2 regions of the Micromonospora sp. NPDC048063 genome follow, and region 1 is predicted to be linked to the other one. Evidence: riboswitches for the same ligand, from Rfam matches in the RefSeq annotation. Region 1 holds a riboswitch; the other holds the start of a gene.
The links. A riboswitch is a leader RNA that binds a small molecule or an ion and turns the genes downstream of it on or off. The one in region 1 is predicted to bind S-adenosylmethionine.
Positions count from the first base shown of each region.

Region 2: another riboswitch for S-adenosylmethionine. It lies ahead of ACGFZ2_RS24540 (aminotransferase class V-fold PLP-dependent enzyme); the one in region 1 lies ahead of ACGFZ2_RS16185 (ABC transporter substrate-binding protein).

Region 1 is NZ_JBIDBG010000005.1:249,572-253,661, forward strand. It holds gene ACGFZ2_RS16175 (amino acid ABC transporter ATP-binding protein) at 1-642, opposite strand, end outside; gene ACGFZ2_RS16180 (amino acid ABC transporter permease) at 639-1,418, opposite strand; gene ACGFZ2_RS16185 (ABC transporter substrate-binding protein) at 1,460-2,314, opposite strand; SAM riboswitch class IV at 2,582-2,693, opposite strand; gene ACGFZ2_RS16190 (proprotein convertase P-domain-containing protein) at 3,146-4,090, opposite strand, start outside.
Region 2 is NZ_JBIDBG010000011.1:106,267-110,356, reverse strand. It holds gene ACGFZ2_RS24550 (hypothetical protein) at 60-227, shown strand; gene ACGFZ2_RS24545 (PrsW family intramembrane metalloprotease) at 326-1,789, opposite strand; SAM riboswitch class IV at 1,853-1,974, shown strand; gene ACGFZ2_RS24540 (aminotransferase class V-fold PLP-dependent enzyme) at 2,021-3,319, shown strand; gene ACGFZ2_RS24535 (aromatic acid exporter family protein) at 3,358-4,090, opposite strand, start outside.

The DNA.
Region 1 (4,090 bases):
CGCGACGGTGTCGGCGACCTCGCGGGCGAAGCCCATCTCGTGGGTGACCACCACCATCGTCATGCCGCCGGCGGACAGCTCGGCCATCAGCCCCAGCACCCCCTTGACCAGCTCCGGGTCCAGAGCCGAGGTCGCCTCGTCGAAGAGCATCACCTGCGGCCGCAACGCCAGCGCGCGGGCGATCGCGACCCGCTGCTGCTGCCCGCCCGACAGGTGCGCCGGCCGGGCGTCGGCCTTGGCCGCGAGCCCCACCAGCTCCAGGTGGTCGCGGGCGACCGCCGCCGCCTCGTCCTCACCAAGCTTCCTGATCCGGCGCAGCGCGAGGGTGATGTTGCGCAGCACGCTCATGTGCGGGAAGAGGTTGAACTGCTGGAAGACCATGCCGACCCGCTGCCGCAGGGCATCCGGGTCGTCGCCCAGCACGCTGCGCCCGTCGAGCAGCACGTCGCCCCGATCGGGCTCGATGAGCCGGTTGATGGCGCGCAGAAGCGTGGACTTGCCCGAGCCGGACGGGCCGATCACGCAGGCCGTCGCGCCCCGCGCGACGTCCAGGTCCACGCCGCGCAGCACCCGGTGCGACCCGAAGGCCAGGTGCACGTCGCGGACGCTCAGGCTCACCGAGGTCGTCGTGTCGATGCTCATCGCTGGTTTCCTCCCGCCGCCCCCGGCAGCGCCAGGTCGAGGTCGTCGTCGGCGTCGGCGGGCGCGGCGGCCTGCCGGCCGTGCCGCAGCCGCCGGTCGATCCAGTTCACGACGTGGGTCAGCGGCACGGTCAGCGCCAGGTAGAACAGGCCGGCCAGCAGCAGCGCCGACTGGTTGCCGGTGTTCGCCGCGTAGTCCTGCCCGATCCGGAACAGCTCCCGCTGGCTGGCCAGCAGGCCGAGGAAGTAGACCAGGCTGGAGTCCTTGATCAGCGCGATCAGCTGGTTCACCCAGGCCGGCAGCACCCGGCGGATGCCCTGCGGCACGATCACCAGGCGCATCGCCTCGCCCCAGGACAGGCCCAGCGCCCGGGCCCCCTCCAGCTGGGCGGCCTCCACCGACTGGATGCCGGAGCGGAAGATCTCGCCGATGTAGGCCGCCGCGATCAGCGACAGCGCCAGGATGCCCAGGGGATACGGGTTGGGGCCCCACACCTCCATGCCCAGCGGCGCCAGACCGACGCCGATGAGCAGGATGGTCGCCGCGGCCGGCAGGCCGCGGAAAACGTCGGTGTAGACCCGCGCCGGCCAGCGCAACCATCGGGTACGCGAGATGCCGGCGACGGCCAGCCCCATGCCCAGCACCGAGCCGAGCAGGGCGGCGGAGATCGCGAGGATCAGCGTGTTGGGCAGCCCGACCGTCAGCATCTCGGGCAGCGCCTCGCGCATGGAGTCCCAGTCGAAGAAGGTCTCCCACAGGGTGCTCAACGGATCCATCGTGTTCTCCTACCGTCCCGCTCGCTCGTCGTCCGTACGTGTCAGGAGGCGGCCGAGGCCGACGGCACCGGGACGGTGCCGCTGCCCGGCTTGAAGTCGGCGGGGATCGGGCGGCCCGGGTAGTACTGGGCCTGCAGGCGGCTCCACGTGCCGTCGGCGATCACCTCGTCGAGGCCCTTGTTCAGCGCCTCGCGCAGCTTGTCGTTGCCCTTGGCGAACGCGTACGCCGTCGGGGCCGGGCTGAGCAGCTTCCCCGCCACCTTGATCTTGCCGTTGCTGTCGGCGGCCGACTTGTCGCCGATCTCGGCGGGGGCGATCCAGGCGTCGGCGGTGCCGGCCTTGAGCTGGTTGATCGCGCCGTTGTAGTCGGGCACCCGGACCGGGTCGAGGCCCTCGCCGGTCGCGTAGTCGTCCTGGACGGTGCCCTGCACGACCACGACCCGCTTGCCGGCGAGCTGGTCGAAACCGGTGATCGACGAATTGGCCGGCACGTCGAGCCCGAAGTGGCCGAAATCGTAGCCGTTGCCGAAGTCGACGGTCTTCTTGCGGGCCTCGGTGATGGTGATCGAGGAGCTGCCGACGTCGAACTTGCGGTTGTTGACCTGCGAGAGCAGCGCGGAGAAGTCCGTCCCGACGAACTCGACCTTCAGGCCGACCTTCGCGGCGACCGCGGTGAGCAGGTCGTTGTCGAAGCCGGTGAACTTGCCGTCCTTGAGGTAGACGTTCGGCGGGGCGTCGGTGAGCGTGCCGGTGCGCAGCACACCCGGCTGGAGCAGGTTGTACGGGTTGTCGGTCGCCTCGGACGCGTCGTCGCCGCAGGCGGTCAGGGCGGTGGCGGCGAGGACGGCGGCGACGCCGAGGGCGGCGGCGCGGGTGAGGGCGGGAAGGAATCGCACAGGTGTCTCCGAAAGGGGTCTCCGACGGCGGGCACGGGCGTGCGTCGCCGGCGGTGCGCCCGGTGGGCGTACCGCTGGGGTGGTCCTGGGAAGGGGGTCTGGTGCGTGGCTAGCGCGGGTCGCCGGGGCGACACGAGGCGCTGCAGACCCGCATCATGTCGACGTGGCGGCGCCGGGTCAGGGGCGGCGTCGGGGCCGCGGCGCGGACCGTCGGTACGCAGATGCGGAAGGACATGGCTCTCCTCGGTCGTTGCTGACCTGGGAACCAGGCCACGCTTGCACCGGAGCTGCTCCGGTGCCTGGTCTTCACCCGGGGCACCCCTGCGCGGACGAGGGTTGCCGGCCAGCGAGCCGGGGCTTGACGCTGGCGCTCATGACCTGCCGACGAGGCTAGCAGCCCCCCGTGGTGGCGCGTCCAGCCGCTATGACCACCCTCACGTGGCGCCGCCCGGCGCGAGCGGAGACGCTGCCGACCCAGGCGGCGACCGGCGGCGAATTGAGGCTGACCCCGACGCCGAGCCCGGTGGCGAACCCACGCCGAACCCGGGGCCGAACCGGCGGGCTCGGTTCCGGGCGGTCACTCCTCGATCGCGCCGCCCACGTGCCGCGGGTGCTGCCGGACGGTGTAGCCGGGGGTCGGTGGCGCGGCGGGCGAGGTGGTCGGCGAACCCGGTCTGCTCGCGCAGCGTCTTCGAAGAACTTCGCCTTGAGTCCAGCAGAAACGGACACGGTCCTCGCAACTCCCAGAAGGTCTGGGTGTTGCGAGGACCGCTAGATCCCGAGGTTCAGCCGGGGTCCCGGTGTGGGGGTGCGCTGGTGGCGCCGTTGCCGCTAGAGCGTCAGCGTCCAGGTGTTGAGGTAGCCGGTGTCGCCGGAGGCGGCGTCCTGCACCCGCAGCTTCCAGGTGCCGTTACGGGCCTCGGAGGAGAGGTTGACGGTGTAGGTCTGGTTGATGTTGTCGGTCGAGCCGCCGGTGCGGTTGTGCAGGGTGTAGGCGGTGCCGTCGGGGGCGATGAGGGTGACGACGAGGTCACCGATGTAGGTGTGGACGATGTTCACGGCGACGGTGCTTGCGGTGGAGGCGTTGCCGGAGCAGCCGCTGATGGTGATCGAGCTTTCCACCGTGGTGTTGTCGCCGATGCTGACGTCGGTGCCGTTCGTGCCGGTGCAGCCCGGGGGCGTCCCGCCGACCAGGTTGAGCGTCCAGGTGTTGAGGTAGCCGGTGTCGCCGGAGGCGGCGTCCTGCACCCGCAGCTTCCAGGTGCCGTTGGCGGCCTCGCTGGAGAGGTTGACGGTGTAGGTCTGGTTGATGTTGTCGGTCGAGCCGCCGCTGCGGTTGTGCAGGGTGTAGGCGGTGCCGTCGGGGGCGACGAGGCTGACGACGAGGTCACCGATGTAGGTGTGGACGATGTTCACGGCGACGGTGCTGGTGGCGGAGGCGTTGCCGGAGCACCCGCTGATGGTGATCGAGCTTTCCACCGTGGTGTTGTCGCCGATGCTGACGTCGGTGCCGTTGGTCTGCGAGCAGCCGGGCGGCCCGTTGACCGTCAACGTGTACGACGCGGTCTGGGTGGTGACCGTGCCGGTGCCGGTGACGGTCACCGGGTAGGTGCCCGGCGCGGTGGTGCCGGTGGTGGAGATGGTCATCGTGGCGGAGTTGCCGGAGGTGACCGACGCCGGGCTGAAGCTCGCCGTGGCCCCGGCGGGCAGGCCGTTGGCGGAGAACGTCACGTTCTGCGCGCTGCCGACCGTGGTGGTGGTGCCGACGGTCGCGGT
Region 2 (4,090 bases), on a different contig from region 1:
GTCGTTTGCGACGCTCCCGGCCGGGAAGCCAGCCGCACCACCGGCCCTGGGGAGGGACGATGCCGGTATTCGTGAAGAAGCTGCTGCTCTGGGGAAGCGTCGCGTTCCTGATCTACTTCATGGCGTTCCGGCCGGAGGGCGCGGCGGAGATGTTCAAGGCGATCGGGGCGGGGCTGATGGCGATGGCGCAGGGCCTCGGCGACTTCCTCACCAGCCTGATGACCTGACGACCCGGACCACCACGGGGCGACCCAGGGGCGCCGCCCCAGCGGTGACCGCCGGCCGGGGACCGGGGCAGTGGTGGCCGGGCGGCCAGGGACCGGAGTCAGTGGTGACCGGGCGGCCAGGGACCCGCGGGTCGCGCGCCGGGCCAGCCGGGCGGGCCGTAGCCAGGGGCCCCGTAGCCGGCGGGAAAGGCCGGGGGCGGCGGGGCGAGCACCACCGGGATCGGCACCACCGGCTCGTCCGGCGCCTCGACCGGCCGCTGCGAGCCGTCCGGGAACCGCAGGTGGTAGCGGTGCCCGTCCCAGATCCCGGCCGGCGCCTGCGGATCCCTCCCCAGGAAGAACGACCGGTACGCGGCGATCGCCTCCAGCAGCTCCCGTTCCTCCCGCGCCGTCCGTTCCCGGTCCGCCGGCCTGCGGTCCAGGCCGCGCAGCGCGCCGTCGCGCAGCAGCGCCAGCCGGGTCGCCGCGAACTGGTAGCCGCGCATGGCCCGCACGCCGGCGTCCCCGGCCACCCGCTTGGCCCACACCCGGGCCGCGTGCCGTCGCCCCAGGCTGCTCAGCGCCGCCACCTCCGGCGGGGTCAGCCAGCCGGCCCGGACGTAGTCCGGCAGGGTGCGTTCGGTGAGCCGCCCCTCCCAGGCCCGCAGCCACACGGCCAGCCCGACCATGCCGAAGAAGATCGGCACCATCACGCCGATGAAGCCGTACAGCATGATCAGCGCCTCGCCGGTGGCCTGGGTGAGCGTGGGCAGCAGGTTCCACAGGCCGTGCAGCATCATCGCCAGCAGCAGGCCGGCGATCGGGGCGAGCACCCGGACGCGCCGGTCGGCGGTGCGGGCGGCGATGCCCAGCCCGACCCCGGTCATCGAGGTGAACAGCGGGTGGGCGAAGCCGAAGAGCAGGATCCGGACGATGAAGATCGCGATGACCTGCTGCGTGCCGGTCGCCGGGCCGTACCGCTCGACGCCGGTGGCGTAGCCGTAGCCGCCCAGGTAGAGGATGTTCTCCACCATGGCGAACCCGATCGCGGAGAGCCCGCAGTAGACCAGGGCGTCGGTGATCCCGGAGATCTCCCGGCGGCGGAAGATCAGCAGCAGGATCGGCCCGAGCGCCTTGGTGAGCTCCTCGATGAACGGCGCGACCAGCACCGCCGTCAGCGCGGTCGGCAGCCCCCAGTCGTCGAAGAGCCCGGACGAGAACTCGTTGACGGTCAGCGAGGCGGCGGTCGAGACGAACGCGCCCCAGGCGAAGCAGAAGATCAAGTATTTCAGCGGTTCCGGTTCGTACCGGTCGAGCCAGAGGAAACAGCCCACCAGCACCGGAACCGGGAGGATCGCCGCGACCAGGCCGATCAGCAGCGCCTGCACGCCGAGGCTCTCGCCGAGCGTGAAGACCATGAACACCGCGCAGGCGGCGATCAGCAGGACGACCCCGGCCAGCACCAGGGCCCGCCGCCAGCCCAGCCGGCGCAGCGGCATCCGGGGAGCGGCCGCGCCCGACGGCGGGACGGCGGGCACGGTCGGCGACGGCGGCAGGGGTGCGCCGGGCGGGGTGTCGGCCATGCGGTCAGCGTAGTCACCCCCGGCCGGCTGGACCGGGCGCATCCGCGCGCTATGCTGCTGGCAGGTCACGAGCGCCAGCGTCAAGCCCCGGCTTGCTGGCCGGCAACCCTCGTCGAGGTTCGCGGTGGGGTGCCCCGGGTGATGACCGGGCCCGGCCCGATTCGCGTGCCGGGCAAGCGCGGACCCCGCCCGGTGTGCCCACCCGGGGTCCCCGGACCCGGAGGTCGGCCGATGACCGTCACCCTCGTACCCCCGCCCGCGCCGCACCCGACGCGGACCGCGCCGCCGGCTGCGACCGCCGGGCCGCTCGACGTGCTCGGCGTGCCGGGCCAGGTCAACCTGGACTACGCGGCCACCGCGCCGTGCGCGCGGGCCGCCGCCGACGCGGTGGCCGAGCTGCTCCCCTGGTACGCCAGCGTGCATCGCGGCGCGGGGGCGCTGTCCCGGCGCTGCACCCTCGCCTACGAGCGCGCCCGGCAGACCGTCGGCGACTTCTTCGGCGCCCGCGCCGGCGACCACGTGCTCTTCACCCGCAACACCACGGACGCGCTGAACCTACTGGCCCGGGTGCTGCCCGCCGGCACCACGGTGGTGACCTTCGGCGGGGAGCACCACGCGAACCTGCTGCCCTGGCCGCGCGGATCGGTCCGGCTGCCGGTGCCGCGGGAGCCGGCCGAGGCGGTCCGGGCGCTGGACGCCGCCCTCACCGAGCTGCGCAGGCCGGGCGCGGGGGGCGGCCCCGGCGCCGACCGCCACCCGCCCGTGCTCGTCGCGGTGACCGGGGCGAGCAACGTGACCGGCGAGCGCTGGCCGGTGGCGGAGCTGGCCCGGGTGGCCCGGCGGCACGGGGCCCGGATCGCCGTGGACGCCGCGCAGCTCGCCCCGCACGCGCCGGTGGACATCGCCGCCCTCGACGTCGACTACCTCGCGGTCTCCGGCCACAAGCTGTACGCGCCGTTCGGCGCGGGCGTGCTCGTCGGGCGGGCGGACTGGCTGGACGCCGCGCCGCCGTACCTGGCCGGCGGGGGCGCCACCGGTCACGTCGGCGCGGCCACCCACGACGTACGCTGGGCGACCGGACCGGCCCGGCACGAGGCGGGCACGCCGAACCTGCTCGGCGCGGTCGCCCTCGCGGCGGTCTGCGGCGCCCTGGCCGGGGCCGACCGGGCGGCGCTGCACGACGCCGAGCAGGCCCTGCTGGCCCGGCTGCGCCGCGGCCTGGCGGCCCTGCCGCACGTGGTGGAGCTGCGCACCTTCGGGCCGGACGCGCCGCGGGTGGGCATCGTGTCGTTCGTGGTGGCCGGCCGGGACTCGGCGGACGTTGCGGCGGAGCTGGCCGGCAACCACGACATCGGGGTGCGCGACGGCCTCTTCTGCGCCCACCCGCTGGCCCGGCGACTGCTCGCCGAGGCGGCGGCGCGCAGCGGCCGGCGGGACCTGCCGCCGACCGCCCTGCGCGCGAGCGTCGGCCTGGGCAGCACGGCGGAACACGTGGACCGGCTGCTCGCCGCGCTCGCCGCGGCGGCCTGAACGACCGCCGCCGCACGGCTGACCCGCGGGGCGGCGGGTCAGCCGACCGGCGGGGCGGTGGGCGGCTTCGGGGCGGCGGCCGGCTCGGCCTGGCCGCTCGGGGTGTCCTGGTCGCCGAAGGACTTCCGGACCAGGCGGTTCGCCTCCTCCTGGCTGATCCCGGAGGCCACCAGCAGGTCGCTGGCCGTGGTGCGCACCTGCGCGATCACCACGCTGCCGGAGAAGCCCACCCCCTCGGCGTACGCCCGGCCGGCCTCGCTCACCGCGCGCAGCGCCCGCTCCCGTGCCTTCTCCGGCTCCTCGCCGACGGCGAACTCGTGCTTGAGCAGGCGTACCGACTCGGCGAGGTGGGCCGCCGCATCCGGCATCGGCTCCGGCACGGGCTCCTCGTCCTCGATCAGGGTGACCGCGCGCCGGATCAGCGTGCCGGCGTTGCGCATCGCCCGGTCGATCGGGTCGGCGGCCTCGGCGTAGTGGGTGAGTTCGTCCCGCCGGTGCCACCGGGCCGGCGAGAGGACGGCGGTCTCCTTCGCCCCCTCGATCGCCTCGGTGAAGGTGGACAGCTCCTCCTGGTTGTTGCGCAGCCGGTCCAGGGCTTGTTGGGCCTTGTCCCGGTCCCGTTGGCGGAGGGCGTCGGCGGCGCCGTCGAGCTGGGCGGCGAGCAGGTCGAGCGCCGGCCGGGCGGCCCGGTTGATCACCCGGAGCGGATTGAGCGGCAGCAGGACCGAGGTGACCAGCAACGCGATCCCGCCGCCGACGAACGCGTCGACG